Regions from separate parts of the Lelliottia jeotgali genome, predicted to be linked through region 2. Evidence: predicted binding sites of a transcription regulator. Region 2 holds the regulator's gene; each other region holds the start of a gene.
What was found. Region 2 encodes Fur, which represses iron uptake genes when iron is present. Its sites were predicted from a motif close to ATAATAATGAGAACNACTATCAA; they were not measured.

Region 1: JBO43_RS11330 (TonB-dependent siderophore receptor) is a predicted target of Fur. The motif match lies at 2,636-2,658, and genes of this name have one in related genera.
Region 3: fepD (Fe(3+)-siderophore ABC transporter permease) is a predicted target of Fur. The motif match lies at 6,852-6,874, and genes of this name have one in related genera.

Annotation. Positions count from the first base shown of each region.
Region 1 is NZ_JAENMQ010000004.1:111,398-122,258, forward strand. It holds gene entF (enterobactin non-ribosomal peptide synthetase EntF) at 1-1,128, opposite strand, end outside; gene JBO43_RS11320 (MbtH family protein) at 1,125-1,337, opposite strand; partial or broken gene fes (enterochelin esterase) at 1,374-2,585, opposite strand; gene JBO43_RS11330 (TonB-dependent siderophore receptor) at 2,836-5,088, shown strand; gene entD (enterobactin synthase subunit EntD) at 5,142-5,798, shown strand; gene JBO43_RS11340 (hypothetical protein) at 6,211-6,411, shown strand; gene JBO43_RS11345 (hypothetical protein) at 6,426-6,794, shown strand; gene JBO43_RS11350 (hypothetical protein) at 6,858-7,124, shown strand; gene JBO43_RS11355 (fasciclin domain-containing protein) at 7,266-7,829, shown strand; gene JBO43_RS11360 (sigma-70 family RNA polymerase sigma factor) at 7,873-8,427, shown strand; gene JBO43_RS11365 (anti-sigma factor) at 8,424-9,074, shown strand; gene JBO43_RS11370 (GNAT family N-acetyltransferase) at 9,081-9,776, opposite strand; gene JBO43_RS11375 (ABC transporter substrate-binding protein) at 9,991-10,861, shown strand, end outside.
Region 2 is NZ_JAENMQ010000004.1:3,858-14,718, reverse strand. It holds gene nagC (DNA-binding transcriptional regulator NagC) at 1-956, opposite strand, end outside; gene nagA (N-acetylglucosamine-6-phosphate deacetylase) at 965-2,113, opposite strand; gene nagB (glucosamine-6-phosphate deaminase) at 2,168-2,968, opposite strand; gene nagE (N-acetylglucosamine-specific PTS transporter subunit IIBC) at 3,300-5,318, shown strand; gene glnS (glutamine--tRNA ligase) at 5,498-7,165, shown strand; gene chiP (chitoporin ChiP) at 7,607-9,007, shown strand; gene chiQ (ChiQ/YbfN family lipoprotein) at 9,053-9,382, shown strand; gene fur (ferric iron uptake transcriptional regulator) at 9,489-9,935, opposite strand; gene fldA (flavodoxin FldA) at 10,231-10,761, opposite strand.
Region 3 is NZ_JAENMQ010000004.1:98,879-109,739, forward strand. It holds gene entA (2,3-dihydro-2,3-dihydroxybenzoate dehydrogenase EntA) at 1-628, opposite strand, end outside; gene JBO43_RS11275 (isochorismatase) at 628-1,482, opposite strand; gene entE ((2,3-dihydroxybenzoyl)adenylate synthase EntE) at 1,493-3,103, opposite strand; gene entC (isochorismate synthase EntC) at 3,113-4,288, opposite strand; gene fepB (Fe2+-enterobactin ABC transporter substrate-binding protein) at 4,476-5,435, shown strand; gene entS (enterobactin transporter EntS) at 5,534-6,778, opposite strand; gene fepD (Fe(3+)-siderophore ABC transporter permease) at 6,890-7,894, shown strand; gene fepG (iron-enterobactin ABC transporter permease) at 7,891-8,883, shown strand; gene fepC (iron-enterobactin ABC transporter ATP-binding protein) at 8,880-9,680, shown strand; gene entF (enterobactin non-ribosomal peptide synthetase EntF) at 9,772-10,861, opposite strand, start outside.

The DNA of each region.
Region 1 (10,861 bases), 110 kb from region 2:
GTTCACTGGCCCCGTCGCCAGCGTGTGCGTTATCGCCTGCACGCCGTCGATATCGAGCTGATAATCAAAGACCTTCACGTTCAGCACTGGGCCAAACAACGCTTCGTCTCCGGCGGCACGACCACTGTCACGCACAATCTGCTCGGCGTCGTAACGCTGATGACGACGCATCTTTTTCAGCTGATTTGCCAGGCGCAGGGCCAGTTCCGGCAAGGTTTCCTGCGCTTGGATATTGATCGCCATCGGCAGAACGTTGAGCACCGGACCGGTGGCGGTGAGCGCCGCCGATCCCATGCGGCGCATGAAGATAAAGCCCGCTGCGTAATCCAGCCGACCGGTCAAGCGGCCCAGCCACAGAGCCACCAGCGCGAGGGCCAGATCCGTGCGCTGAACCTGCGGGCAGGACGCGGTCAGTTGGCTGAATGCGCGGCGATCGGCCAACAGTTTGAGACGTAAAATATCGGTGGACGCAGCGCGGCCCGGCAGCGGAGCAGGCGATAGCGAAACCGGCGACGGCAGCTGTTTGCGCTGTTCAGCCCAAAATGCGCCGTCGCGCTGATACGCTTCGCTTTCGCGATAGCGCTGATACTCTTCCACCACTTCTGCAAACGGTGTAAACGGCGATGCTGGCGTCGGTTCGTCTTTCGCCCATGCGGCGTAAATGGCGGCGATCTGGCGGGTAATGGCCGGGAAACTGAAGCCATCGACGACTAAGTGATGATAGCGCTGATACCAGTACCAGCGGTTGCTATCGACCTGAATCAGGAGCTGAAATGCCAGTGGCTGGCCGCTGTCGACGCGCAGGTTTTGTGCAAGATCAGCGTCCATCAGCGCCACGGCGGCAGTGTGCGGATCGGCGCTGTCGCGCAGGTCGATAATGTGCGGCTCAGCCAAAACCAGCGATTCATCGATCCACTGCCATACCTCGCCGTTGTCTTCGCTAAAACGGGTGCGCAACGTGTCGGCCTGCATCATGCCTTCGACGATGGCTTTCGAAAACAGTGGCGCATTAATTTCGCCTTTCAGTTCAACGTAGTGCGCCACGCTCCAGGCGTTCGGCAGGGTCGAAAGCTGTTCTGCCATCCAGATTCCCGGCTGGGCGGCGACAAGAGGAAGATGCGTGCTCATGCATTTTCCTCCGCAAAATGAGACGGGATAAGTGTTTGCCAGTTTTCGCTAAGCCACTGCTGGCAGGTATCCTGCGACTGCGGTTCACACACCTGTCGCCAGCCCGCAGGCTGTGCGCACTGGGCGGGCCACAGGCTGTACTGACCGTTTTCGTTTTGCAAAATAGCGAATAGTCCTTGCGGGTTGTCGAAGGGATTACTGAATTCCATACCAAACTCCTGTCGAAAAAAATCGCCTGCCTGGCGTTAGTGAATGAGTGGCTGCCAGAGGGTAATAAGCCCCTGCGTCAGCCCGCCACGCCAGCAAAGCGCATCATGTCCGCCGTCAACCTGACGCCAGAAAATCGACTGCTGTGTGTGTTGTAGTTGGGCGTAAATGGCCTGATTGGCGCGGAAGATAAGCGGCTCGCGCTGGCCCGCTTCAAGAACGATGCGAAGGTGTTCGGCGGATTTTTCACCCGCTTTGAGTTGTTCGATAAGCAGCCCGTCCTGCTGCGCGCCGCGATGCGGCCACCAGTAGGAACCCGACTGACTGAGCACGCAGCCGAAACGTTGCGGCCAGTTGAGTCCGGCGTACAGGGACGACAGGCCACCAAAACTTTGTCCGGCGACAACCGTGCGATCGCCGCGTTCGCTGAAAGGTGCGATGGCGTGGATCTGCGGGAGTAACTCTTCCTGCACCGCCAGCCAGAAATCCGGGTTGCAGGGCAACTCGCGGCTGCGATGGGCGGTGTCGATCACATCGATCAAAACGTAGACCGCCGGCGGCAATTGCCGTTCGTTCGTAAGCGCCGCCAGCGCGGGCCAGACGGGCATACTTTCAGCCCAAAACTGCCCGTCGAGCAGAATCGCCAGCGGGCGCTCGGTCGGGTTTTCCTCGCCGGTGGTAAATACCCACACGCGGCGCACATTCCCCAGACGCTGACTGTGCCACTCAATACATTGCGGCGCAGAGTACGGCGTACCGGGATGATTCCAGCCCGGCTGAACCGGTGCATTCGGCATTTCCAGCGCCGACACCGGATGGCCCCGTCCACCGCGCCAGCTTTGCGGATTCAGCGGATCGGCAATCGCTTTCGGCAGCAGTTTGCGCCAGCCTTCACGCAGCGCGATGCGGTCCGGCGCGTCGGCGGTAAAGACGATATCGTCGAAATCCTGGGCGTTATAGGAGGGGATAAAACAGTAGCTGCCGCGCCACTCGGGGCTGAATTCCCCCTGCCATTGCCAGACGTCGGTGTCGGGGAGACGGGTTAAGGATTGTGGTCGGGCATTTTGATGGTGGTCGGTCACGCCGGTGATGTAAATCCACACCCGCTGAACCTGCGATGTGCGCTGCGTCCCTGCCGGATCGCGCCACCAGAACGTCACACGAAAATTATCCTGTTCGCGCACCCATTCCGGACCTTTTTTTGACTGCCACCAGGCATCACTTCCCGTTGTTAGCGCCGTCACCCGTTTAACCTCATGTTTTTCGCGTCTTTTTTGTTACAAGACAAAATATATTGATAATATTATTGATAACTATTTGCATTTGCAATAGCGTAGTGCCCGCGCTGTGGGAAGCGCGCTCAAAAAACAACCATGCCACGCATTGTGTGCGCTCGAGGACAGGGCTGCTTACGCAACGTGCCGGTGATAAGTCATGCCGCCTCCTCTCCCGTTAGGGAATGGAGCCAAGGGGACGCGGCAACGAAAAGCAGGACGTACAATGAATAAGAAGATTCACTCCCTGGCCTTGCTGGTCAACCTGGGGATTTACGGCGCGGCTATGCCCGCAATGGCAGAAGACAAAACCGCCAGCAGTGCCGCGCACGAAGACACCATGGTGATCACCGCCGCCGAGCAGAACCTGCAGGCGCCGGGCGTTTCCACCATCACCGCAGACGAAATCCGTAAAAATCCTCCCGCTCGTGACGTGGCCGAAATCATTCGTACCATGCCGGGCGTGAACCTGACCGGGAACTCCACCAGCGGCCAGCGCGGGAACAACCGCCAGATCGACATTCGCGGCATGGGCCCGGAAAACACCCTGATCCTGATCGACGGCAAACCGGTCACCAGCCGTAACTCCATCCGTCTGGGCTGGCGCGGCGAACGCGATACCCGTGGCGATACCGGCTGGGTGCCGCCTGAAATGGTTGAGCGTATCGAAGTCATTCGTGGCCCGGCGGCCGCGCGTTACGGTAACGGCGCAGCGGGCGGCGTGGTGAATATCATCACCAAAAAATTCGACAACCAGTGGCATGGTTCGTGGAACACCTATCTGAACGCACCGGAGCATAAAGACGAAGGCTCCACCAAGCGTACTAACTTCAGCCTGAGCGGCCCACTGGGCGGCGATTTCAGCTTCCGCATGTTCGGCAACCTGGACAAAACCCAGGCCGACGCGTGGGATATCAACCAGGGCCATCAGTCTGAGCGTACCGGGATGTATTCCAGCACCCTGCCTGCCGGTCGTGAAGGCGTGGAAAACAAAGACATCAACGGCGTCGTGCGCTGGGACTTTGCCCCGATGCAGTCCCTGGAGTTTGAAGCGGGCTACAGCCGCCAGAACAACCTCTACGCGGGCGATACGCAGAACACCAACAACGACGACAGCTCCAACGGGCTGGTGAAGAAGAATTACGGCAAAGAGACCAACCGTATCTACCGCCAGAACTGGGCGCTGACCTGGAACGGCGGCTGGGATAATGGCGTGACCACCAGCAACTGGGCGCAGTACGAACACACGCGCAACTCGCGTCTGGGCGAAGGGCTGGCGGGCGGTCTGGAAGGGCTGTTCAACAGCGATAAGTTTACCGATACCGATCTGTCCGACGTTACGCTGCACAGTGAAGTTAGCCTGCCGTTCGATTTCCTCGTCAATCAGAACCTGACGCTGGGCACCGAATGGAACCAGCAGCGCATGAAGGATTACGCCTCGAATTCACAGACCCAACAGGGCGGCGCGATCCCAGGCATGAGCGACGATCGTAGCCCGTACTCTCAGGCGGAGATCTTCTCCCTGTTTGCTGAAAACAACATGGAGCTGACCGACAGCACCATGCTGACCCCGGCGCTGCGTTTCGATCATCACACCATTGTTGGCAACAACTGGAGCCCGTCCCTGAACCTGTCGCAAGGTCTGGGTGATGACTTCACCCTGAAAATGGGTATCGCCCGGGCGTACAAAGCGCCGAGCCTGTACCAGACCAACCCGAACTATCTGCTCTACAGCAAAGGCCAGGGTTGTTACGCCAGCGGTGACGGCGTCGGCTGTTACATGATGGGTAACGACGACCTGAAAGCCGAAACCAGCATCAACAAAGAGATCGGCCTTGAGTGGAAACGCGACGGCTGGCTGGCGGGCGCGACCTGGTTCCGTAACGACTACCGCGACAAAATCGAAGCGGGCTATGCGCCAATCGGCCAGACCTCTTCCGGCAAAGTGCGCACCGATATTTATCAGTGGGAAAACGTGCCGAAAGCCGTCGTAGAAGGGCTGGAAGGGACACTGAACGTGCCGGTGACGGACGCGGTGAACTGGACCAACAACATCACCTACATGCTGCAAAGTAAGAACAAAGAGACCGGCGACCGTCTGTCGATCATCCCGGAGTACACGCTGAACTCAACCCTGAGCTGGCAGGTACAGCAGGATGTGTCTGTGCAGTCGACCTTCACCTGGTACGGCAAGCAGCAGCCGAAGAAATACAACTACAAAGGTCAGCCGGTGACCGGGTCTGAGAAAGACGAAGTCAGCCCGTACAGCATCGTCGGCCTGAGCGCGACCTGGGACGTGACCAAGTACGTCAGCCTGACCGGCGGCGTGGACAACGTCTTCGACAAACGCCAGTGGCGCGCGGGTAATGCCCAGACCACCGGGAACGCCACCACCGGCGCGTACATGTACGGTGCAGGTGCTTACACCTACAACGAACCGGGACGCACCTGGTACATGAGCGTGAACACCCACTTCTGATAGACTGTAAGCCCTCTTCCCTCGAAGGGGGCTTTTTTCAATCAGGGGGACCGATGCAAACCACTCACAGCCTGCTGACACTCGGCGGCGTCTGCGTTCAGCGCATTGATTTTGATCCCACCACATTTGATAACGCCGATCTGCTCTGGCTGCCCCATCACGCCGCCCTGAGCCACGCCTCCGCCAAACGTAAAGCCGACCATCTGGCCGGACGCATCGCCGCTGCTCATGCCCTACAGAATTTTTCGATTAACGCTGTGCCGGGTATTGGCCCCAACGGCGAACCGCTGTGGCCAGCAGGTTTTGCGGGCAGTATTTCTCACAGCGGAAGCCAGGCGTTTGCGCTGGCAGTGAAGCGCAATAACGCGCTGGTGGGCATCGACGGCGAGCAGCTTATCGCCGCACAGGAAGCGGTTGAGATTCAGGACGGCATTATTAATCCGCAGGAAAAAACCGTGCTGATGCGCACGGTATACCCTTTTGCGCTGGCCCTGACGCTGGCCTTCAGCGCCAAAGAGAGCCTGTTCAAAGCCCTCTTCCCACGCGTAAATACCTATATGGGTTTTGACAGCGCCTGCGTGACCAATATTTCCCGCAGCACGCTCACCCTGTCGCTCGCCCGTCCTCTGGCCGGTTTTTCGCATCATCACCCTTTTATCCTTCACTGGTGTGAGAACAACTCAGGCGTTATTACCCTGCTCTGCGAATAAATCGTCATACAATTAACACTGTCTCAGGATTAATCTTAAAAAAGCGCTTTATTTTATTTTCCCGCAAATAAAACATTTATTCCGTTTATTTTCGTTAATTATCTGTAATCGATTACTTTGCGTGAGACAATAAACATCTACGATTATTAATGTAGACAATGTAAAAACCCCTCACAGAAAACAACAACTGCATAACAACGATGAAGATTTATATTTTTATCGTTTAAATTCAAATAAATAAAACAACACATAACACCAGGTCCGACCTCTTTATTTTAGTTAAATAACTCCATATGATGCTTTCACGGACATATAACCCCGTTAAAAATGCCGCTCAAATAAGGAATTCATTATTTAAAACGGAATAATGACGCTGCTAATGAAATGCATAACCCTCAACAGGACGACTGAAATGAATAAAATGATTATGGCGCTGGCTATTGCCGGTGCAACGCTGATGTTATCCGGCTGCATTATTGCTCCGCCGAGCGATGCACATCATCACCACAATAAAGATCACATGATTACCCGCGATGGGGTTTCATTACCTGACTGTGAAACATTAGCCGATGCCAGCCAGGCCGATAATGGTTCACGCTGCTGGTACCGTTAACAGGACACTGAATAATGAAAATGAATTATTGGGTCGTGCTGGCCGTCGTCGGCGGTATTTTTTCTCAGCCTGTGTTTGCTATCAGCGAAGCCTATCGCGCACAGCTGGAACAGTCGGGCTGTACACAGGTTGATGAAGCTAACGGAACGTGCCACGTCGGGCATACCCGGCATCACCCTCGGGACGATGAGTCTACGGGTGACATAGCGCGTGAGATCGATTCAAACATCGCAGGCAAATACCAGGGCGAAGCCGTTGATTATATGGAAGATGCAGGATGGCACTCCACCAACGGCGAGCGCACCCGCTGGCGCAAAAACGGTTACACCGCCGAGTTTGATATGACCTCGTCAGGCACGCTGGAAGGCGTGTCGGTCCGCTAATTTTAAGGGAGTGATGACAGCAGACAGGGATGTCTCCCCCCATAAAAAGAAACGCAAACACCTATGATACACGCAAAAAAAGAGAGTAAACGCACCCTTATTGGCAAGATATTCCTGTGGCTGTTTTTCACGTTCTGCGCCTGGTTCTTTTACAGCGCAATCAAAGCCATCTTATTTCTCTACGATCAGCGCGCCCTGAATATTTCCGGAGAGATATTCAACATTGAGGAACTCATCACCCTGGTGATGATGGGGATGCTGCTGATCATCGGCTGTTTCCTCGGATTTCTGGCCTGGCTGACGCGCGGGAAAAAGCCAGAATCGGCGTAATACTCAGCCTCTTCCCTTATGCGGGGAAGAGGTTTTGTGTGCGCCAAAAAAATATTTTCATTATTCTGCATCCAGTTTCGCCCTCTCTCTCGTATGTCGATATGTGAGCAACTCCTTCGCTCCCTACTACGAGGATGTATGATGAAAAAGCTAATCAATATCGCATTCGTATCCAGCGCATTACTCTTCACCGCAGGCGCATTTGCTGCGATGGAATCCGGTTCAGTCATGGTGGGTGGAGCCGCAATGTTCCCGCAAAAAAACATCGTCGAAAATGCGATGAACTCGAAAGATCACACCACGCTGGTTGCTGCCGTTAAAGCGGCGGGTCTGGTCGATACGTTGCAAAGTAAAGGCCCGTTCACTGTCTTCGCCCCAACCAATGCGGCGTTCGCTAAATTGCCTGCGGGGACGGTCGACAACCTGGTAAAACCGGAGAATAAAGCGATGCTCGCCAGCATCCTCACCTACCACGTGGTGGCCGGTAACTATGATATGAAATCCCTCGAAGCAAAGATTAAGCAAGGCGGCGGTCACGCAGAGCTGAAAACGGTCAACGGTCAACCGCTGTGGATCATGAGCAATGGGCCGCATAACATTCAGCTTAAAGACGGGAAAGGTAACGTGGCGAACATTAGCACTTATGACGTCCATCAGAAAAATGGCGTGATTGACGTTATCGACACCGTTCTGATGCCTAAGTAATTGTCTATACTTCGGATGGGAAAACAGGACATCCGGGAAAAATATGGATAATGCGCTGACAGAACAGCACGTTAGATTAATGCAGGCGGTCGCGAAAGGCGATCGCCGCGCATTTGAACAGCTGTACCGGCTAACGTCACCGCATCTCTTTGCCGTCGCCCTGCGTATGTTGCGTCAGCGCGCCTGGTCGGAAGAAGTGCTGCATGATTGCTTCATCACCGTCTGGAGCAAAGCAGGATCCTACGACCCCACGCTCAGCGCCCCCATGACCTGGCTGACCCATATTGTCCGCAACCGCTGTATCGACTGGCTGCGCAGTGGGCAAGCTCGCGCGGCTAACCGCGAGGAAGAGTATACCGACCAGCTTGAGATCCACGCGGACGACGACAGGAATAACTGGCATGACGACGCCCAGGCGGAACGTCTGCGCCATTGCCTTGGACACCTTAGCAACGACCAGCGTCAGAGCATCACGCTCGCGTATTATCAGGGAATGTCCCACAGCGATATCGCAGACTGGCTGCAACAGCCGATTGGATCGGTCAAAAGCTGGGTCCGCCGCGCGATGGAACATCTCCGGGAATGTGTAGGCCTATGAACGACCACAATGAAAAACGCGATGATGCGCTGGCGGCGGAATACGCACTCGGTACGCTGCGGGGCAATGCGCGGTTACGATTTCAGAAGAGGCTGATGCATGAACGCGATCTGGCCGAACGCGTCGCGCGTTGGGAAACGATGTTTAGCACCCTCGACAGCCATCTGAAGCCGGTTCAGCCGCCTGAATCCGTGTGGAAGAAAATTGCGATCAACCTTCCTGCGCAACCCACTGTGCGGCGTAATCGCCCTTATCTCGGCTGGATGGCCGCTGCCGGTTTAGCCGCCGTGGCGCTCGTCACCTGGTATACAACCCGTGAACCTGAACTGACGCCACTGGTGGTGCTTAACGATACACAGCAGCACGGACAATGGGTCGTCAGTGCGGATAGCCAACGCCAGCAGTTGAGTTTAACGCCGCTACGCCCGGCAGCGTTAACACCCAACAGCAGCCTGCAACTGTGGCTGATCCCCGCCGGAGGCACGCCGGTTTCACTCGGCCTGTTGAACAGCCAGGCGCCGACTCAGGTGAAGCTTAGTCATATGACTCTTGCCGCCGATGCCGTTATTGCGATCAGTCTCGAACCGCAGGGCGGTTCACCGACCGGGCAACCTACCGGGCCGGTGCTGTTCAGCGACAAGATTTAGCGCGGGTTATCTGAAGGACTCCAGGCGCCGAATCTGTCGCCCTTCACTGTCAAAATTATTCGCCGCCAGCCAGCTGCACAGCTCAGCGTCACGCTCCTGCCATTCGGTATCAATGATGGAGAGCATATCGCTGTCGCGGTTACGTCCTTTGCGCACCAGCTTCTGGCGCAAGCGTCCTTCCCAGACAAAACCGAGGCGCTCCGCTGCATTGCGCGAGGCCACGTTCATCGAATCACATTTCCACTCCAGCCGACGATAGCCGTGCTCGAATGCATTTTTCAGCAGCAGCCAGACGGTTTCCGTTCCCATTGCAGTGTTTTTCATCTGCCGTGACCAGGTGACGTGACCAATCTCCACCGATCCCATCAGCCGTTCAATCGCCATATAGCTGACCAGACCAACGGCGCGTTCGGTGCGCAGATCGATAACCGCATACGGCACCAGTCCGTCGTCCATCACCTTTCCCAACAGCCAGTGCGCGGTGGCCTCGACGCTTTCCGGCTGCGTACTGGCGAGCCACGTCCAGTCGCTGTCATCGCCCAGCGCATAGGCCTCAAACAGATCGGCGGCGTGTCGCGCTGCGTCCAGCTGCTCCAGCCGACAAAATCGCCCATTCAACGGCGTGCGAGTAAGCACCCGCGCCCCTTTCCAGTCAGGCACCGCATCGTTGACGGTTTGACCATGTTGATTTAATTCCGGCACGTCTTTGACTCCCAGCTATGTCATGCATTTGTTATATCAGGCGAAAAAGCGGGCGAAAAGCCCCCCATTCTGGCTGGCGCTTAATAGCCAATCCGTATGCTTTATATCTTGATGGCATAAGCAAAGCAGAATTTAGACTTTGAAGATTTTCTCGTCCGGCCTAACGTAGCGATGCCAAAAACAATCACAATAATTTTCACATTCAGGGATCGCTATGACTAAAAAACTGCTGCCGTTACTGGTATTGGCCGTGCTCTCTGCCGCCGCCAATGCCGCTACTCCGCCGAATACGCTGGTTGTCGCTCAGGGTCTTGATGATATCGTGAGCCTCGATCCCGCTGAAGCCAACGAGCTTTCCAGCATCCAGACCGTGCCAAGTTTGTATCAGCGCCTGGTGCAGCCGGACCGCGATAATCCGGCAAAAATCTCCCCGATTCTGGCCGAAAGCTGGGAAGCTAACGCAGCAGCAAAAACCCTGACCATCAAACTCAAACCTGACGCCAAATTTGCCTCCGGCAATCCGCTGCGCCCTGAAGACGTGATTTTCTCTTATACCCGCGCCATCACCCTGAACAAATCCCCGGCCTTTATTCTCAACGTGCTGGGCTGGGAGCCGGGCAATATCGCCAGCCAGCTGAAAAAAGTGGATGACCACACGCTGGAATTGCGCTGGACGGCTGACGTCAGCCCGGCGGTGGCGCTGAATATTCTCTCTACGCCGATTGCTTCCATCGTCGATGAAAAGCTGGTTTCAGCGAATGTGAAAGACAACGATTTCGGCAACGCATGGCTGAAGATGCACTCGGCGGGCAGCGGCGCGTACAAAATGCGCGTCTATCAGCCGCATCAAGCCATTGTGCTGGAAGCCAATGACAGCGCCCCTGGCGGCGCGCCGAAGCTTAAAAGCATCATTATCAAAAACGTCCCGGACCCGGCCTCTCGCCGCCTGCTTATCCAACAGGGTGACGCCGACGTGGCCCGTGACCTGGGCGCGGACCAAATCAGCGCCCTGGAAGGTAAAGCCGGTGTGAAGGTGCTGAGCATTCCGTCTGCCGAGCAAAACTACCTGGTGTTTAACGCCGGAA
Region 2 (10,861 bases):
CCCACTTGCTCAATCACTTCGCAGGCGAGGGCGTCGCCTTTGTTGGCGGCTTTGCAGATGGTGTTGATCTTGCAGTCTTCCAGCGTGATGCGGCTTTGATAGCCCTGTTCAAGCAAATGGCGCACACGATGTTCAATCGCAGCATTGGCGGCGACCGTTTCCAGACAACCAAAATTGCCGCAGTGGCAGCGCTCGCCAAGCGGGTCTACCTGAATGTGTCCAATCTCACCGACGTTGCCGTTACGGCCAATAAAAATGCGTCCGTTGGAGATAATCCCGGCACCTGTTCCTCGGTGTACGCGCACCAGAATAGAGTCTTCGCAATCCTGACTCGCACCAAAGTAGTGCTCCGCCAGCGCCAGGCTGCGGATATCGTGCCCGACATAACAGGTGACGTTGAAACGTTTTTCCAGCGCACCGACCAGCCCCCAGTTTTCAACCTGAATATGCGGCATATAACGAATCACGCCGCTTTCCGGGTCGACCAGGCCAGGCAGGATAACCGAGATGGCGATCAGCTCGCGGATTTTACGCTGGCAGCTTTCAATAAACTGCGCAATGGTATTCAGCAGGGCGTGTTCCAGCGTTTCTTGCGTGCGTTCCGGCAGGGGATAGTGTTCTTCTGCCACTACTTTGCTGCTCAAATCATACAGAGTGAGCGTGGTGTCATGACGACCCAGGCGCACGCCAATGGCGTGGAAATTGCGGGTTTCAGTAATGATAGAGATGGCGCGGCGGCCCCCGGTGGAGGCCTGCTGATCGACTTCTTTAATCAAGCCGCGCTCAATAAGCTGACGCGTGATTTTAGTCACGCTGGCGGGTGCAAGCTGGCTCTGTTCGGCAATCTGTATGCGCGAGATCGGACCATGCTGGTCAATCAGGCGATACACCGCCGCACTGTTAAGTTGTTTAACGAGGTCAACATTACCAATTTGAGCTTGTCCGCCAGATGTCATACTTTTACTTACTCAGTGACGACCTCGTTACCATTAACGATGGTCTTAATAATTTTATAATCGCGTGTGAAGGCGGTGAGGTTGGCCACCATGCCCGGTGCGATACCGCCCAGCTCTTTATCCACGCCGATAGCGCGAGCCGGGTAGAGTGTTGCCATACGCAGCACTTCATCCAGCGCAATGCCGCAATGTTCAACCAGGTTACGTACCCCTTCGATCATCGTCAGCGCCGAGCCGCTCAGCGTTCCGTTCTCATCCACGCACAGTCCATTGCGGTAGTATATTGTTTTACCAGCAAAAATGAACTGCTCAATGTTTGCCCCTGCTGGCGCCGTGGCATCAGTCACCAGGCACAGCTTATCGCCCTTGAGGCGTTTCGCGTTGCGGATATTGGTGTAATCCACATGCAGGCCATCAGCGATAATGCCACAGTAAACGTCTGGCTCATCAAGAATCGCACCGACCAGCCCAGGTTCACGACCGGTAATGTACGGCATCGCGTTATAAAGGTGCGTTGCAAAGGTAATACCTGCACGGAAACCGGTTTTGGCTTCGGCGAGCGTGGCGTTGGAATGACCCGCAGAAACCACGATACCCGCGGCTGCCAGTTGACTTATCACTTCTGGCCCGGTCATTTCAGGCGCCAGCGTTACTTTGGTGATCACGTCCGCGTTGGCGCACATGAAATCGACCAGCTCGGCGTCCGGCTTGCGCACGTAATTCGGGTTATGCGTGCCTTTCTTGACGATGTTCAGCCACGGACCTTCAAGGTGCAGACCCAGCGCCTGATGCGGATATTTCGCCAGGTATTCACGCATCACGCGGATACCTTGCTTCATTAATTCGTCGTCGGAGGTAATGAGTGTTGGCAGATAGCTGGTACAGCCCGATTTCTCGTTGGCTTTCTGCATGATCTCCAGCGTTTCAACGGTGACTGCCTCTGGCGAGTCGTTGAACTGCACGCCGCCGCAGCCGTTCAGCTGGACGTCGATAAAACCGGGGGAGATGATTGCTCCATTGAGTGAGCGTTGTTCGATCTCCGGCGGCAGTTCAGCCTGCGGGCAGACACGTTCAATCAAGCCATTGGCGATAACAATCGCATGGTCATCCAGAATTTCATGGCCGGTATAAATCCGACCGTGGGTTAAAGCGTACATAAGACCCCCGGTTTAAAAATTCAGCCGCCTCTTTGGGAAGAGGCGGCTAGTCAATTACAGACCTTTAATATTTTCAGCTTCTAACTCGTTGAAGTATTTCAGCGTCTTCACTTTCAGTTCCATCGTAGATGGCTCGTCGCATACCACCACGGCTTTTGGATGCAGCTGCAGGCAGCTGATGGTCCACATGTGGTTCACGTTGCCTTCAACGGCGGCTTGCAGCGCCTGTGCTTTCACATTGCCCAGCACCAGAATCATCACTTCTTCGGCATCCAGCAGGGTGCCCACGCCAACGGTCAGGGCGTATTTAGGCACCTGATTCACGTCGCCGTCAAAGAAGCGGGAGTTTGCCACGCGGGTGTCATGGGTCAGGGTTTTAATACGGGTACGAGAGGCCAGTGAAGAAGCCGGTTCGTTGAACGCGATATGACCGTCGTTACCCACGCCGCCCATGAACAGGTTAATTTTGCCATAAGAGCGGATTTTTTCTTCGTACTGACGGCATTCTGCGTCAATATCAGGCGCGTTGCCATTCAGCAGGTTAATATTTTCAGGTTGAATATCAACGTGATCAAAGAAATTGCGGTGCATGAAGCTATGGTAGCTCTCCGGATGCTCCTTCGCTAAGCCTACGTATTCGTCCATGTTGAAGGTCACAACATGTTTAAAGCTAACCTGGCCTGATTTATGCATTTCGACCAGAGCCTTATACGCGGTCAGCGGGGTGCCACCGGTTGGCAGGCCGAGAACGAAAGGACGATCGGCAGTAGGTTTGAACGCGTTGATACGGTTAACGATATGGCGTGCAGCCCATTTACCGACTTGTTCAGCTGTAGCCAGGGGAATCAGTCTCATTGTTCACCTCTAAAGTTAAAGTTAAAAAAAGTGGGCGGATGGCGCGCCTTGACCTTAAATAAGCGTAACCTGGATCACGCAGGGCAGGGGTCAATCCGACTTGATTTTTTGAATGATAAAATAAGTTTTCACTGTTAGCCAGCAAAAGGGAGGGTTAATAACGGAATTTGGTGACAAAACTCACAAAAAGTATGCATTTAATTTGCGATACGAATTAATTTCTCACACACTCAGAATGCCAGTGATTCATCAACTGTATCGATAAGTTAGTGACACAATAAAAAACAGCTGAGAACGTGCCTTAAACGGGGTCTCATAGGGGGAAGCACAAGTGAGTATTCTAGGTTATTTACAAAAGGTTGGCCGCGCACTGATGGTGCCGGTTGCCACGCTGCCAGCGGCAGCAATTCTGATGGGTGTGGGCTACTGGATTGACCCAGTAAGCTGGGGTGGTGATAACGCACTTGCGGCGCTGTTCATCAAGTCCGGTTCCGCGATCATCGACAATATGTCTGTGCTGTTTGCGATTGGTGTCGCTTACGGTATGTCCAAAGATAAAGACGGTGCAGCAGCATTAACCGGTTTTGTGGGCTTCCTGGTGTTGACCACACTCTGTTCTCCGGCAGCGGTTGCCATGATTCAGAAGATCCCAGTGGACCAGGTGCCTGCTGCGTTCGGTAAGATCAGCAACCAGTTCGTCGGTATCCTCGTGGGTATCATCTCTGCAGAACTGTACAACCGCTTCAGCGGCGTTGAGCTGCCGAAGGCGCTGTCGTTCTTCAGCGGCCGTCGTCTGGTGCCGATTCTGACCTCCTTCGTCATGATCGCTGTGGCGTTCATCCTGATGTACGTCTGGCCGGTTATCTTCGACGGTCTGGTAAACTTCGGTGAGCACATTCAGAAACTCGGTTCTGCGGGCGCAGGTATTTACGCCTTCTTCAACCGTCTGTTGATTCCGGTCGGTCTGCACCACGCCCTGAACTCCGTGTTCTGGTTTGACGTTGCAGGTATTAACGATATCCCTAACTTCCTCGGCGGCGCACAGTCCATCGAAACAGGTAAAGGCATTGTCGGTATTACCGGTCGTTATCAGGCGGGCTTCTTCCCGATTATGATGTTCGGTCTGCCGGGTGCGGCGCTGGCCATCTACCACTGCGCACGTCCAGAGAACAAAGCGAAAGTTCTGGGTATCATGATGGCAGGCGCATTCGCGGCCTTCTTCACCGGTATCACCGAGCCGCTGGAATTCTCCTTCATGTTCGTGGCGCCGGTTCTGTACGTGATCCACGCTGTGTTGACCGGTATCTCCGTGTTCATCGCTGCTTCGATGCACTGGATTGCAGGCTTCGGCTTCAGTGCGGGTCTGGTGGATATGGTGCTGTCGTCCCGTAACCCGCTGGCGACTCACTGGTGGATGCTGATCCCTCAGGGTCTGGTGTTCTTCGTGATTTACTACGTGGTGTTCCGCTTCACTATCACCAAATTCAACCTGATGACTCCGGGTCGCGAGCTGGCTGTTGCCGGTAGCGAAGCTGATGGCCAGGACGTGAATGTGAGCGGTGATAAAGAGCAGGACGTTGCAGGCCTGGCGCGTCAGTACATCGCCGCTGTTGGTGGTTCTGACAACCTGACCGGCATCGACGCCTGTATCACGCGTCTGCGCCTCAACGTGAAAGATTCTTCTCTGGTTAACGAAGCGCTGGCAAAACGCCTGGGTGCATCTGGTGTGATTCGTCTGAACAAAACCAGCGTGCAGATTATCGTAGGCTTCGTGGCGGAAAAAATCGCTAACGCCATGAAAACCACCGGTCCGGTAGCGGCTTCTGAAGCTGCTCCTGTCGCCGCTGCACCTGTTGCGGCTAAACCTCAGGCGGTTCCTAACGCTACCACCATCGCGGCGCTGGTTTCTCCAGTCACCGGTGAAGTCGTTGCCCTGGAGCAGGTTCCTGATGAAGCATTCGCCAGCAAAGCGGTCGGTGACGGCGTAGCAGTGAAACCAACGGAAAAAACCGTGGTTTCTCCAGCAGCCGGCACCATCGTGAAAATCTTCAACACCAACCATGCGTTCTGCCTCGAAACTGAGAAGGGTGCTGAGATCGTGGTCCACATGGGTATCGACACCGTTGCCCTGGGTGGTCAAGGCTTCACGCGTCTGGTTGAAGAGGGTGCCGAAGTGGTGGCAGGTCAGCCGATTCTGGAAATGGATCTGGACTTCCTGAACGCCAATGCGCGCTCCATGATTAGCCCGGTTGTTTGCAGCAACATCGACGACTTTAGCGGTCTGGTTCTCCAGGCGAAAGGTCAGGTCGTTGCCGGTCAAACGCCACTGTACGAGATTAAAGGCAAGTAATCGCTCCTGAGTAGAGTCATGCCTTAAGCGGCGGGGGTAATCCTCCGCCGCTTTTTTTTGCAGCAATCCTCCCCAATATTCACTTCAAAGCCATTTTTTGCATAACTAAAGGTTGTCACTACGTCCGGCTTATAAGATCATATCCCGTTATACGTTGTTGACGCTTTGAGGAATCCACGATGAGTGAGGCTGAAGCCCGCCCGAGTAACTTTATTCGCCAGATCATCGATGAAGATCTGGCCAGTGGTAAGCACACCACAGTTCATACCCGTTTCCCGCCGGAGCCAAACGGCTACCTGCATATCGGTCATGCGAAATCCATCTGCCTGAACTTCGGCATTGCGCAAGACTACCAGGGCCAATGCAACCTGCGTTTCGATGACACTAACCCTGTTAAAGAAGACATCGAATACGTTGAGTCCATTAAGAACGACGTGCAATGGTTAGGCTTCAGCTGGTCTGGCGATATCTGCTACTCCTCGGACTATTTCGATCAGCTGCACGCGTACGCCGTAGAGCTTATCAACAAAGGCCTGGCCTACGTTGACGAGCTGTCTGCTGACGAAATCCGCGAATACCGTGGCTCGCTGACGGCGCCGGGTAAAAACAGCCCGTTCCGCGATCGCAGCGTCGAAGAAAACCTCGCGCTGTTCGAGAAAATGCGTGCAGGTGGCTTCGAAGAAGGCAAAGCCTGTCTGCGTGCCAAAATCGACATGGCGTCACCGTTCATCGTGATGCGCGATCCGGTGCTGTATCGCATTAAATTTGCCGAGCACCACCAGACTGGCAACAAGTGGTGCATCTACCCGATGTACGACTTCACCCACTGCATCAGCGATGCGCTGGAAGGCATTACGCACTCTCTGTGTACGCTGGAGTTCCAGGACAACCGTCGTCTGTACGATTGGGTTCTGGATAACATCACCATCCCTGTGCATCCGCGTCAGTACGAATTCTCTCGTCTGAATCTGGAATACACCGTGATGTCCAAGCGCAAGCTGAACCTGCTGGTGACCGACAAGCATGTCGAAGGCTGGGATGACCCGCGTATGCCGACTATCTCTGGTCTGCGTCGTCGTGGCTATACCGCAGCGGCTATTCGCGAGTTCATCAAACGTATCGGCGTGACCAAGCAGGACAACACCATTGAGATGGCGTCTCTGGAATCCTGCATTCGCGAAGATCTGAACGAAAACGCGCCGCGCGCTATGGCAGTTATCGATCCGGTTAAACTGGTTATCGAAAACTACCCGCAGGGCGAAAGCGAGCAGGTCACCATGCCGAACCATCCGAACAAACCGGAAATGGGCAGCCGTGAAGTGCCGTTCAGCGCTGAGATCTGGATCGATCGCGCTGACTTCCGCGAAGAAGCGAACAAGCAGTACAAACGTCTGGTGCTGGGCAAAGAAGTTCGCCTGCGCAATGCGTACGTGATTAAAGCTGAGCGCGTTGAGAAAGACGCCGAAGGCAACATCACCACTATCTTCTGCAGCTACGACGCGGAGACCCTGAGCAAAGACCCTGCGGACGGACGCAAAGTGAAAGGCGTGATTCACTGGGTGAGCGCAGCACACGCGCTGCCGGTCGAAATTCGTCTGTACGATCGTCTGTTCAGCATTCCGAACCCTGGCGCGGCGGAAGATTTCCTGGCGACCATCAACCAGGAATCATTGGTTATCAAGCAGGGTTATGCAGAACCTTCCCTGAAAACAGCCGAAGCGGGTAAAGCGTATCAGTTCGAGCGTGAAGGTTACTTCTGCCTTGACAGCCGTTATGCAACCGCTACCAAACTGGTATTTAACCGTACCGTTGGTCTGCGTGATACCTGGGCCAAAGCTGGCGAGTAAGCCTGGTCAATGAGAGACAAACGCCGCTTAACGCGGCGTTTTTTTTGCTTATCGATCATGCGATTACTTGAAGTGAATATTTTTGACGTAAAAATAGTGCGTCAATGAGCTGCTACTTATTTTTTTTAATAAAGTTTCGAGTAACTTGAATTAAGTCGAATAAAGAGATGTAAGCGCTATCAAATAAGTTTACCTACTGAATTTTACCGATTTTTTCCGCTTAAGCCTTGTCGGAAGCGATATGTTTCAAATCGCTACCAATTATGTGCACTTCGTCATAATCCTGCATTTTGCTCACTGAAAAGCATTGATAATTCGCGTCGCGAAAAATAGTCTAAAGGCGGTAGTTAATTCGAGGGTATTTCTGACTACCCCTGACCATTAGGTCTTTTAGATTTTTCGCCGTTTAAGGCGCTTTTATTCGTCAAAGAGGAACAATCTATGCGTACGTTCAGTGGCAAACGTAGTGCGCTGGCGATGGCTATCGCCGGTGTGACAGCAATGTCGGGCTTTATTGCAGCTCCGCAGGCTCAGGCAGCAGGCTTTATCGATGATTCGACACTCACGGGCGGTATCTATTACTGGCAACGTGAACGTGACCGTAAAGACGTCACCGATGGCGACAAATACAAAGTAAACCTTTCTCACTCCACCTGGAACGCTAACCTGGATTTCCAGTCTGGTTATGCCGCTGATATGTTCGGTCTGGATATTGCTGCGTTCACCGCTATCGAAATGGCGGAAAACGGCGATAGCGCGCACCCCAACGAAATCGCGTTCTCCTCCAGTAACAAAGCCTACAAAGAAGACTGGTCTGGCGATAAGAGCGGGATCAGCCTGTATAAAGCGGCAGCTAAATTCAAATACGGTCCAGTATGGGCGCGTGGCGGTTACATTCAGCCAACCGGCCAGACGCTGTTAGCACCACACTGGAGCTTTATGCCGGGTACCTATCAGGGTGCTGAAGCTGGGGCAAACTTTGATTACGGCGATGCGGGTGCGTTGAGCTTCTCCTACATGTGGACCAACGAGTACAAAGCGCCGTGGCACATCGAGATGGACAAGTTCTACCAGAACGATAAAAAGACCCGCGTGGAATATCTCCACTCTCTCGGCGCGAAATATGACTTCAAAAACGATCTCGTGCTGGAAGCGGCGTTTGGTCAGGCTGAAGGTTATGTCGATCAGTACTTCGCCAAAGCCAGCTACAAATTCGATATCGTTGGTGGCCCATTGACCACCAGCTACCAGTTCTACGGCACACGCGACAAAGTCAGCGATGGCAGCGTGAACGATCTGTATGACGGCACCGCATGGCTGCAGGCGCTGACTTTTGGCTACAAAATCGGGCAGGTGGATTTACGCCTCGAAGGGACTTACGTCAAAGCCGAAGGGCAGCAGGGCTACTTCCTTCAGCGTATGACGCCAACCTATGCATCGTCCAACGGTCGTCTGGATATCTGGTGGGATAACCGCTCTGACTTCAACGCCGACGGCGAAAAAGCACTCTTCTTCGGTGCGATGTATGACCTGAAAAACTGGAATCTTCCGGGCTGGGCAGTGGGTGCTTCCTACGCTTACGCATGGGATGCGAAGCCGGGTGACATGGCGACGCCAGACGCTTACTACGATCCTAACTATCGTCTGAAAGAGTCTTCTTACAGTCTCGATGCGATGTACACCCTGCAGGACGGTCGCGCTAAAGGCACTATGTTCAAACTGCACTTCACGCAGTATGACAACCATTCCGACATTCCAAGCTATGCAGGCGGTTACGGCAACATCTTCCAGGATGAGCGTGACGTGAAATTCATGGTTATCGCGCCATTTACCATCTTCTGATGAACTGTCCGGCGGGACATTCCCGCCGGAATGGAGACCGACATGTTGAAGAAATTAGTCATTGTCGCAGTACTGGCATCAGGACTGGCTGCGTGCGCTCAGCCTCAGGCCCCGAAAGAAGATTCTCGTCTCAAAGAGGCTTACAGCACCTGTATCAATACCGCTGAAGGCTCGCCGGAAAAAATCCAGGCCTGTCAGAGCGTGTTGACGGTACTGAAGAAAGAAAAGGCACATGAGCAGTTCGCCACGCAGGAAAACGTCCGCGTGATGGATTACCAGGCCTGTATCCAGGCGCGTAAGACGGGTAATGGCGAAGCGGTGAAAGCCGATTGCGGTCAGCTCTGGCAGGAGATTCGCAACAATAACGCGCAGTAATTCGCGTTGATTAACGCCCGGCAGCGAAAGCTCGCCGGGCGTTTTTGCATTTATTTCAGGCAAAAAAAAGCCAACCGTCAGGTTGGCTCAGAGTATGAAAACACGATTATTTTGTATCGTGAGCGTGCTCGTTTTCGCGGCAATCGCCTTCAGCACAGTGACCATACAGATACAGGCTATGGTTGGTCAGACGGATGCCATGACGAGTGGCGATTTCACGCTGACGTGCTTCGATAGAGTCATCGCTAAACTCAATCACCTTGCCGCAGTCGAGGCAAATCAGGTGATCGTGGTGATGCTGCTGCGTCAGTTCGAAAACGGATTTACCGCCTTCAAAATTGTGGCGGGTGACAATTCCGGCGTCATCAAACTGGTTCAGAACGCGGTATACGGTCGCCAGTCCAATCTCTTCGCCCATGTCGATCAGACGTTTGTATAAGTCTTCCGCACTGACGTGATGGTTGTCCGGTCCTTGCAGAACTTCCAGGATTTTTAAACGAGGAAGCGTCACTTTCAGGCCAGCCTTCTTTAATGCGGTATTGTTGTCAGTCATGCGGAATCTGTCCTGTTGCTAAACGGTTCACTTCTTTAGAGGAAATGAAAGAAAATGCAGTTGGGATAATGCGTCTCATTATAGAACTGCCATGCCTAAATGAAAACTGCAAGTCTCAAGCAAAGTATGCTTATAAAAACGTGGTATCACCAACAAACTTGTTCGATGGCATCCACTGTAACCCTGGGACATTGTACAGGTATGAACACAAAAGTTAAAAATTTGTAGCAATTATTTTGATTGGAATTATCTATCAATGAGGCATGGCGTAAATCGCCATGCCTCACAGATTTGATCAGGCGTTCAGAATATCGTCGAGGTGCAGTTCTTCGCGGATCTGTTTTACCCACTTGTCGACGCGCTCTGCGGTCAATTCTGGCTGACGGTCTTCGTCAATCGCCAGTCCGACAAAGTGATCGTCGTCCGCCAGGCCTTTAGAGGCTTCGAAATGATAGCCCGCCGTTGGCCAGTGGCCGACGATCGCGGCACCGCGTGGTTCAATGATGTCGCGAATAGTCCCCAGCGCATCACAGAAGTATTCCGCGTAGTCTTCCTGGTCGCCGCAGCCAAACAGGGCCACGAGCTTGCCGTTGAAATCGACTTCTTCCAGCGTCGGGAAGAAATCATCCCAGTCACACTGCGCTTCGCCGTAGTACCAGGTCGGAATGCCGAGCAGCAGAATATCGTAGCCTTCGAGATCTTCCTTGCTGCTCTTAGCAATGTCATGCACGTCGGCAACGTCTTTACCAAGCTGTTTTTGAATGTTTTTTGCGATGTTTTCGGTATTACCGGTATCGCTGCCGAAAAAAATGCCGATGATTGCCATGAGTGAAATAACCTCTTGAAACTTAATGGTATGGTGGCGCAATTTGTCCACGGATAAGGGCAATCATAGCAGAACAGGGAAGTCTGCGGAAACAGCTATC
Region 3 (10,861 bases), 95 kb from region 2:
TGCCCAGCTTAAACTGCTCACCAAATCCGCGAATGCGCTGCTGCTCGGCGTCATCGCTCACCCACAGGGTGCGCTGCATGTCGGTATCGGTCGATCCTGGCGAGACAATATTGCAGCGCACGCCGCTGCCCGCCAGCTCTAAACCGACGGTCAGCGCCAGGCTTTTCAGCGCCGCTTTCGATGCGCCGTACGCGCTCATCCCGATGCGTGGGGTGTGCGCCGCGTCAGATGCGACGGTGACGATTGCCCCACCCTGCTGACGGCGGAACTGCCCCATCGTCTGCTGGAACAGGTTAAACGCCCCGCCGACGTTGACCGCAAAAGTCTGCTGCCAGTCGTCCTGCGAGAGCTGATCCGTCGCCCCCATGCGCAAAATCCCTGCCGCGTTCACCAGCACGTCGAGGCGCTCGGTCGTCGCCAGCACGCGCCCGCAGACGTCGCTCACCTGAGTCGCATCCGCCACGTTCAGCACTTCGGTCGCGAACGGGTAATCCTGCTCCGGGAACGCGAGATCAAAACCGGTCACCTGCGCGCCAGCCTCAACAAAGGCCAACGCTGTAGCGTAACCGATGCCTTTTCCGGCCCCGGTTACCCAGACGGTTTTACCGCTGAAATCGAAACCGGCCATCACTTCACCTCGCGGGAAAGCAGCGCCCACCAGGCATCAATGGTTGGATTTTTAGCCAGCATCACGAAATCGATATCGCCGTGCACTTTGCGCCAGCGGGCCGCGAGCGCCATCATGCGCACGGAGTCCAGACCGTAATCGATCAGGTTCTCGTCATCCATCGGCTCGTCGGATTCATCCAGCAGCGGCAACACCACGGCGCGCAGCGCCTCAATGCTTGCTGGCACAGACGGCAGCAGTTCATCGGTCATCACCACACGACCGGTACGGCCCGCCACGTAGTTGAGGGACATCAGGTGCTCTTCACGGCTGAAATCAGCCAGCGCGTCGGCGATGAAGAACGGTTTGATATCGCGCATAAACGCATCCGTCGCGGTGGTCATGCAGCCGATATGGGCGTAGACACCGGTAATCAGCAGTTGATTACGGCCTGTCTCTTTCAACATCTGCTCCAGCGGCGAACGGTGGAACGCGCTGTAGCGCCATTTCACCAGCACGGTGTCGGCTTCGTCCGGAGCCAGTTCGGCAACAATGCGCTGCTGTTCCGGGGAACGCGTCAGGCCGGGTCCCCACATGTCGTTCAGCAGGGCGCGATCTTCATCGCTCTGCTCTTTCGGCTGGGCGGTGTAATAGACCGGAATGTTATGTTTTTTGCAGTAATCACGCAGTTGAGCGATGTTCGCCACCACTTGTTCCATCATCGGGCAGTTATCGCCCCAGAAGTTGAGGAAGTATTCCTGCATGTCGTGGATCAGCAGCGCCGCGCGCTCAGGCTCAAACGCCCAGCTCACTTTGTTGTTCGGCAGATCGGCCACCGTTGGCAGCGCATAACCGGTTAATTTTGGGATTGCCATATTTAACTCCTCAGCCCTTGGCGCGTTCGGCCAGCCACAGGCGCAATTGTTTCTTGTCCACTTTTCCTACCGGCGTCAGCGGCAGCGCATCCACGCTCTCGACGCGATCCGGCAGCTTGAAATCCGCCACGCCCTGCTCACGCAGGAAACGCCGCACCTCCACCGCCCGCAGCGGGGTTTTCACCACCAGATACGCGCAGCTTTTCTCACCCAGCAGGCTGTCTTCCATGCTGACCAGCGCCGCGTGGATCACCGCGTCGTGGCGCAGGAGCAGGTTTTCGATCTCTTCGGCAGCGATCTTCTCGCCACCACGGTTGATCTGATCTTTTTCGCGCCCCTGAACGGTGATGTAGCCCTGTTCGTCGATGGCGATCAGATCGCCCGAGCAGTAAAAACCGTCGGCGTCAAAGGCGCTGGCGTTGTGCTCCGGGCTTTTAAAATAGCCGCGGAAGGTGTACGGCCCGCGCGTCATCAGGCGTCCGACTTCGCCGCGCGGCAGTGGATTGCCGTGTTCATCCGCCACCCACACTTCGTCGTCCGGGCACATCGGGCGGCCCTGGGTGTTCATGATTTTTTCCGGCGAATCGTCGAGCGCGGTGTAGTTCACCAGCCCTTCCGCCATACCAAACACCTGCTGTAACTGGCAGCCGATTTCCGCCGGAATACGCGCGGCAAGCGTGGCAGAAAGACGTGCGCCGCCCACCTGCAACAGCGCCAGCGTCGCGAGCTGGGCGTTGCCCGCGCCTTCGGCAATCGCCTGCAACCACAGGCTGACCGCCGGTGGCACCAGCGAGGTCACGTTAATCTGATGTTTTTCGATCAACGGGAAGCACAGCGTCGCGCTTGGATCGTTGGCCAGCACCACGCAGCCGCCCGCGAGGAACACGCCGAGCGAGCCGGGGGAACTCATCGCGTAGTTATGCGCGGCAGGCAGCGCATTCAGGTAGCGCGTCTGGCTGTTGATGGCGCAAATCTCGTTGCTGCGACGAATGCTGTAGTAGTAGTCATTGTGGGTGCGCGGGATCAGTTTCGGCGTGCCGGTGCTGCCGCCGGAGAGCTGGAAAAACGCCACTTCATCGGCAGGCGTTGGGCTGGCGATAAAGTTATCCGCCGGGCGCGCTATCGCCGCTTCCAGGGCATGTTCGCCCGTATCACCGCGCAGCAGCACCACGCGCACGGAGCGATGCTGGTCGACAAAGGTATTCAGGAAATCATCGCCCGCAAACAGCGCGTGCTGCCTGTCGGCAATCAGCAAAGCCGGTTCAATCTGCGTGGCGTAGGCGTTCAGTTCGCTGCGCTGATGGCTGAACAGGGCATTGACGGGCGCAACGCCCACCTGTAACAGCGCGAAGAACGTCACGTAAAACTCCGCCACATTGCCGAGCTGCACCAGCGCCGTCTCACCGCGCTTCACGCCCTGCGCCTGCAAGGCAGACGCCAGATTGTTCACCGCCTGATGGAACTGGCGATAAGAGTACTGACGCTCGCAGTCGACAATCGCCGTCGCATCGCTGTCGGCGTGGCGGGTCAAAATATCGGTTAGCGGCAGATCCTGCCAGTAGCCTTTTTCACGGTAGCGCCGGGCAAATTCCTCGGGCCAGCGGGTAAAGGGAATCGTCATGTTCGTTCCTCAGTGCAAACCAAAAACGTTGAGCATGGTGGAGAGTTTGACCCCGGTTTCGCGCCACTCGCCGACCGGCGAAGAAGCCGGGACAATGCCCGCGCCCGCAAACAGGCGAACCGAATTCTGATGAATGCGCGCGCAGCGGATGGTCACTACCCACTCGCCGTTGCCTTCGCTGTCGCACCAGCCGACGATGCCGCCGAACAGTTCACGATCGAACGGCTCGAGTTCCGCAATCAGCTGTTTCGCCGCCTGATGCGGGAAACCACTCAGCGCTGGCGTCGGATGCAGTAGGCAGGCCAGCGTCAGCGCGTTTTCGTGTTCGTGCGCTTCGCCCTCGACAGGCGTCGCCAGATGCCAGAGCGTCGGCGTGGTCACTAACTGCGGTGAAGAGGGCATGGTCAGATAGTGGCTGCGTTTTTCGAGCACGGTTTTCATCGCCTGCGTCACCAGGTCGTGCTCGTGACGATCTTTTTCCGAGGCCAGCAGTTTGTTCCCGGCTTCGCGGTCCAGCATGTCGTCCGGCTGACGGCGCGCGGAACCGGCCAGCGGCAGCGAGCTAAAGTGCGTCCCCTCTTTGCGCAGCAGCAGCTCCGGGCTTGCGCCCAGCAGCACACCACCGTCTTCGAGCGGCACGTGGAAGTTAAAGCTGGCCGGGTTTTGCGCGATCAGACGCTCAAGCAGCGCCCCGCTGTCGATCTTCTGATCGGCGGCGATATCAATCAGGCGCGAGAGCACCACTTTATTGACCTGTGGCGTGGCGGTAAGCGCAGCGGCGCGGGCCACCATCTCTTCAAAAATCGGCTGCGAGGGGATTTCGGTGCGCGTCGTGACGCTCAGTTCCTGCGCCCCTGGAAGGTAGCGCGCAGATTTCTGTCGCGCCGGGCGCGAGAAGGTTTGCCAGCTTTGCGGAATAAACAGTGACGACGGTTTGCGGGTATCGAACGGGATCGCGCCGACCATAATCGGGTGCGTTATCCCCTGGGCTTTGGCCTGCCGGAAGGCCTGCGCCAGCTTTTGCTGGAAAGCACCAGCCAGATCGTCGCCGCCGACGGCGGATTCAGAAAAGCGGGCAAAACAGCCTGACGTGGTGAAACTGCGATAAGGCGACATAAAGAAAAAGCTGTCTGATTGCAGCGTGGTCGCGGTGTGCTGAACTTCCTCAGCCAATGACGTATCCATATCATCCTCCTTAAACGATAAACGCATTACGAATAGTTATCATTTATATTTTCGATGGCTAACCTAATCGCAGAGCGCGGTGGTGTCAACCGCCGACAGCGCATCTTGTGCGACTATCGCTTGCATCCCTTCGACGCAATCATGAAAATGAGAAGCATTAACCTCAACAAAAACAGGATGCCGCTTTGTGAAACTCCCTGCTGTTTGTCGTAACACCCTGCTTTTAGCAGGACTTTTTGTTTTAGGACTAACCTCAGCCACCGCCGCCGACTGGCCGCGTCAGGTGAGCGATAGCCACGGGACGCACACGCTTGAAGCCAAACCCACGCGCATTGTCTCCACCAGCGTGACCCTCACCGGCTCGCTGCTGGCAATTGACGCACCGGTCATTGCCAGCGGGGCGACCACCCCGAATAACCGCGTGGCGGACGCACAGGGCTTTATGCGCCAGTGGGGCGACATCGCGAAACAACGCAAACTGGCTCGTCTGTATATCGGCGAACCGAGCGCGGAAGCCGTGGCTGCACAAATGCCGGATCTGATTCTGATTAGCGCCACCGGCGGCGATTCTGCGCTGGCGCTGTACGATCAGCTGTCGGCTATCGCGCCGACGCTCATCATCAACTACGACGACAAAAGCTGGCAGGAATTGCTGACGCAGCTGGGGACCATCACCGGGCAGGAAAAACAGGCCGCCGCGCGCATCGCGGAATTTGATAAGCAACTGGCGCAGGTTAAACAGAACATGAAGCTGCCGCCGCAGCCGGTCAACGCCATCGTTTACACTGCCGCCGCGCACAGCGCGAACCTGTGGACCACTGAATCCGCGCAGGGCAAATTCCTGCAACAGCTGGGCTTCCAGCTGGCTGAACTGCCTGCCGGTCTGACAACCTCAAAAAGCCAGGGCAAACGCCACGACATCATTCAGCTGGGCGGTGAAAACCTGGCGACGGGTCTGAACGGACAAGGGCTGTTCCTGTTTGCGGGTGACCAGAAAGATGTCGACGCGATTTACGCGAATCCGCTGCTGGCGCATCTCCCATCCGTCGAAAACAAACGCGTCTGGGCGCTCGGGACGGAAACCTTCCGCCTGGATTATTACAGCGCGATGCTGGTGTTGCAGCGTTTAGAGGCCATTTTCAAATAAACGGCACCTTCCCCGTAGGCCCGGTAAGCGAAGCGCCACCGGGCGTTTTCTGCCGGGTGGCGGCTACGCCTTACCCGGCCTACATAACGACAAAAACCTTAAACTTCTTCGATAACGACGGGCTCCTGACGGAACCGACGTAACTCCGCTAACGTCATCAATAAAATTACCCCGATGATGGCTAACACAAACCCGCTGCTGCTCGCCGACGCTACTGGCGTCATAATGACCCCCAGCCCGCCTAAAATCGCCGCGCCAATCGCATCGCCCGTCACGTTCTGAGCGGTCCACAGGCCGTTGATTCGCCCGAGCATCCCTTCCGGCGTTTGCGTCTGAATCAGGGTGTATTGCAGCAGAGAACTGATGGCGCTCAGCCAGCCAAACAGCGCCAGACACACCACGCCCAGCGCCCAGAACGGCATCAGGCTGAAGAAGCCGATAGCGATAAACGACGCCAGCGTGGCCGAAAGCATAATCAGCCCCGGACGTGCGCTCTGCGCCAGATTACCGCTGGTCAGCGCGCCAAACGCTGCGCCGAGCGGGATGGCCGCGTACAGCAGGCCAATTTGCGAAGCGCCCATCTGCCACTCCAGCGCCAGCGCCGGATAAAGCACGCGCACCGCGCTCGCCATCGTCAGCAGTCCGCCCAGCAGCGCAATGCCGCCAATCAACGGATTATTGAACAGAAAACGGATCGCCGCCATCAGGGATTTCAGCGGATGTTCGCGCGGCTGCGGCGGTGGCGGCAGCAATGGCAGGCGCAGCAAGGTCAGCGTGGTGATAAATGTCCCCGCCGCCGCCAGTCCGTAGTTCCAGGCCACGTTTCCGGTCGCCAGCAGCAGGCCGCCGACCATCGGCGAAATGACCGACCCCAGACGCACCGTGAGCATAGTGATTGCCCCGGCCTGCATCAGATTCTCACGCCCGACCAGCGCAGGTGTTGCCGCCAGCAGCGCCGTCACACCCAGCGAGGCAAAGAATCCGTCCCACAAACCGAGCGCATAGATCGCGACAAGCGACGGCTCCGGCAGCATGGCGTTCAGGCACAGCCCGACAAAGCCCACGCCGCACGTGCCGCGCGCCAGCAGGATCAGCTTTTTGCGCTCGTAACGGTCCGCCAGCACGCCACCGACCATCAGGCCGATAAACATCGCGCTGCCCGTCAAAGTTACAGAAAGACCGACCAGCCAGCTGGAGTTTGTCATGGCCTGGATCTGGACCGGGACGGCAACACCGAGCAGGCCGAGGGATAAAATGGAGATAAAACGGGCGATAAACACGGCGCGAAACGCCGGGTGAGTCTTGAGCAGACTGAGGTTGAGCAGCCAGGATTGTCGGGTCATTACAGGGCCTTAACGGTTTCTTTTATACCAATTCCTTGGCCGCACATGCTAACATAGCCAAATAAGATAGATAACGATAATTACTATCATTATCAAATCATGGATGTTGCTATGTCGTCTTCCTCTTTGACGGTGCGCGCCACTGCCGTGCCCGTTTTACTGATACTGCTGTTTTTTGCTGTTGCACTCAGCCTGCTGGTCGGCGCGAAACCGCTGCCCGCGTCCACGATCGTCGATGCCCTTTCCGGAACATGTCAGAGTGCAGACTGCATTATTGTGCTCGATGCGCGGTTGCCGCGAACCCTTGCCGGGCTGCTGGCCGGTGCAGCGCTGGGCCTTGCCGGGGCGTTGATGCAAACCCTGACCCGCAATCCGCTTGCCGACCCCGGTATTCTCGGCGTTAACGCCGGTGCCAGTTTTGCCATCGTCCTCGGCGCGGCGCTGTTTGGCTTCTCCTCCCCCACCGAACAACTGCTGATGGCCTTTTGCGGCGCGTTGGCTGCATCCCTGTTGGTAGCCTTTACCGGCAGCCAGGGCGGTGGACAGCTCAGCCCGGTGCGTCTGACGCTGGCGGGCATAGCGCTCGGCGCGGTGCTCGAAGGCTTATCCTCAGGCATCGCCCTGCTTAACCCTGACGTCTGGGATCAGCTGCGTTTCTGGCAGGCGGGTTCGCTGGACATTCGCACGCTGCAAACCCTGAAAGTGGTCACCATTCCGGTGCTGATCGCCGCCGCCGTGGCGCTCTTTTCCAGCCGGGCGTTGAACAGCCTGAGTCTCGGGACAGATACCGCCACCGCGCTGGGCAGCCGCGTGGCGCGCACCCAGTTGATGGGTTTACTGGCGATCACCGTGCTGTGCGGAAGCGCGACCGCCGTCGTCGGCCCAATTGCCTTTATCGGCCTGATGATGCCGCACATGGCGCGCTGGATTGTCGGGTCCGATCACCGCTGGTCGCTTCCGGTCACGCTACTCGCCACTCCGACCCTGCTGCTGTTTGCCGATATCATCGGGCGCGTGCTGGTGCCGGGTGAGCTGCGCGTGTCGGTAGTTAGCGCCTTTATCGGCGCGCCGGTGCTGATCTTCCTGGTGCGACGCCAGCGCGGAGGTGCCCTGTGATGTCTCCGTCCCGACGTTTAGTGTTCTCCTGCCTGCTGCTGGTCGCCGCCAGCCTGCTGATTGCCGTCTGGAGCCTGCGCAGCGGCGCGGTGACGCTCGATTTCAGCCAGGTCTTTAACGCCCTCACCGGCAGCGCACCGCGTAATATCACTATGGTCGTCACGGAGTGGCGCCTGCCGCGCGTGGTGATGGCGATTCTGGTCGGCGCGGCGCTCGGCGTGAGCGGCGCGATTTTCCAGTCGTTACTGCGCAACCCGCTCGGCAGCCCGGATGTGATGGGCTTCAACACCGGGGCGTGGAGCGGTGTGCTGGTGGCGATGGTACTGTTTGGTCAGCATCTCACGGCGATTGCCTTCGCGGCGATGGCGGGCGGCATTCTCACATCGCTGGTCGTCTGGTTGCTCGCCTGGCGCAACGGCATCGAAACCTTCCGTCTGATCATTATCGGCATCGGCATCCGCGCTATGCTGATGGCGTTTAACACCTGGCTTCTGCTGCACGCCTCGTTAGAAACGTCGCTTTCCGCAGGGCTGTGGAACGCGGGTTCACTCAACGGCCTGACGTGGGCGAAAACTCTGCCCGCCACGCCAATTATCGCGCTGATGATGGTCTGTTCCTGGCTGCTGGTGCGCAAAATGCGCCTGCTGGAGATGGGTGACGACAGCGCCTGTGCGCTGGGGGTGAGCGTTGAGCGTTCGCGCCTGACGCTGATGCTGGTCGCCGTGGTGCTAACCGCCGCCTCCACCGCTATCGCCGGGCCGATTTCGTTTATTGCGCTGGTCGCCCCGCACATCGCGCGACGGATCAGCGGCACCGCCCGCTGGGGTTTGACCCAGTCGGCGCTGTGCGGCGCGTTGTTATTGCTGGCCGCCGACCTCTGCGCCCAGCAGCTGTTTATGCCTTATCAACTTCCGGTGGGCGTCGTGACTGTCAGCCTTGGCGGGATTTACCTCATCGTCTTGTTAGTCCAGGAGTCCCGCAAGAAATGAATGCCACAACATCCCGCTTGCGCGGCGAAAAACTGACCCTCGGCTACGGTAAAAAAATCGTGGTCGACGAGCTGACCGTGTCGATTCCCGACGGCCATTTCACGGCGATTATTGGTCCGAACGGCTGCGGAAAATCGACTTTGCTGCGCACCCTGAGCCGTCTGATGACGCCCCAGCACGGCAGCGTGTTTCTCGACGGGGAGCAAATCCAAAGCTATGCCAGCAAAGAGGTGGCACGGCGGATTGGACTGCTGGCGCAAAATGCCACCACGCCGGGAGATATCACCGTGCAGGAGCTGGTAGCGCGCGGGCGGTATCCGCATCAGCCGCTGTTTACCCGCTGGCGCAAAGAGGACGAAGAGGCCGTGGCCCGCGCGATGCAGGCAACGGGGATCACCGATCTGGCAAGGCAAAGCGTCGATACGCTGTCCGGCGGTCAGCGGCAGCGCGCGTGGATCGCGATGGTGCTGGCGCAGGAGACGGCGATTATGCTGCTCGACGAGCCGACTACCTGGCTGGATATTAGCCATCAGATTGATTTACTTGAGTTGCTGAGCGATCTGAACCGCACTCAGGGCTATACGCTGGCGGCGGTGCTGCACGATCTGAATCAGGCGTGCCGCTACGCCACGCATCTGATTGCGCTGCGTGACGGAAAGATTGTGGCGCAAGGCGCGCCGAAGGAGATTGTGACACCAGAGCTTATCGAGCGTATCTACGGAATGCGCTGCATGATTATTGACGATCCGGTAGCGGGAACGCCGCTGGTGGTGCCGCTGGGGAAACGTGCAGTTTGATCCCCTCACCCCGGCCCTCTCCCAAAGGGAGAGGGAGTCAGAGTCCCCTCTCCCTGTGGGAGAGGGTTAGGGTGAGGGCAACAGCGCGCAACTACCCCAAAATCCCCTTCAATACCGGTCCAATCTGCTCGAACGCCTGCGGAGAAACGATATCCACGTGGGCGCAATCCTGACTGTAAACGTCAAGCTCACCCACCCACTCGCCCCACGCCTGATGCGGGTCCATCGTTCGCGTGCGTTCGGCAACAAACAGCGTCGCTTTACCGTCAAACCGCGAGCTGTGCGCCGTGGTCAACAGGCGCACAGCATCGGCGTAGTTGCCTTCGATGGCGGTAAACAGCTCGCCTGACGCTTGCCCCTGCTGGGCCGCCATGAAAGCTTCGCGTTCGCGTTCAATTTCCGCCAGCACTTCCGGGTCCAGCCCGTTGGCTTCTTTCTCCGCCCAGTTTTGCGTCTCCGGCGGCCAGGTATCCAGCAGGCCGAGGAACGCCACTTCCTCACCCTGCTCACGCAGACGCGCGGCGATGCCCTGCGCTAAGGTCCCACCGAGCGAGTAACCGAACAGGTAATACGGCCCGTGCGCCTGCTGGGTACGCAGAGTGTGCAGATGATGTTCGATCACCGCATCCAGCGTCGCGCCCTGCGCCATCGGGCCTTCCGGGCGTGGTGACTGAATCCCGGTAATCGACCAGCGCGGGCTGAGATAGCGCGCCAGCACGCTAAACTGCCAGGCAAAACCAGACGCCGGATGGAAGCAGAACAGCGTTGGGCCGGTGCTTTGACGCAGTGGGAGAACTGTTTCATACCCCAGACGCTGCGCTTGTTCGTCGCTCATCGCGGAATCCAGCAGCGTGCTCAGTTGGTTGACCGTCGAAGCGACCATGATTTGCCCCGGCGTGACTTTGCGGGAGAACGCGCGGCTGAGCTGCGCCGCGAGACGCATCGCCAGCAGCGAGTGGCCGCCGAGAGCGAAGAAATCGGCTTCGATGTCGTTCATCTCGCAGCCTAAAAGCGCGGAGAACGCCTGCGCCACCGCGATTTCCGTCGCCGTTTCCGGTGCACGGCCCGACGCTTTGCTGGTCAATTCTGGCAACGGCAGCGCTTTGCGATCGAGCTTACCGTTGGCGCTCAGCGGCAGTTCGCTGATTTGCAGCAGCACCACCGGCACCATATGCGGCGGG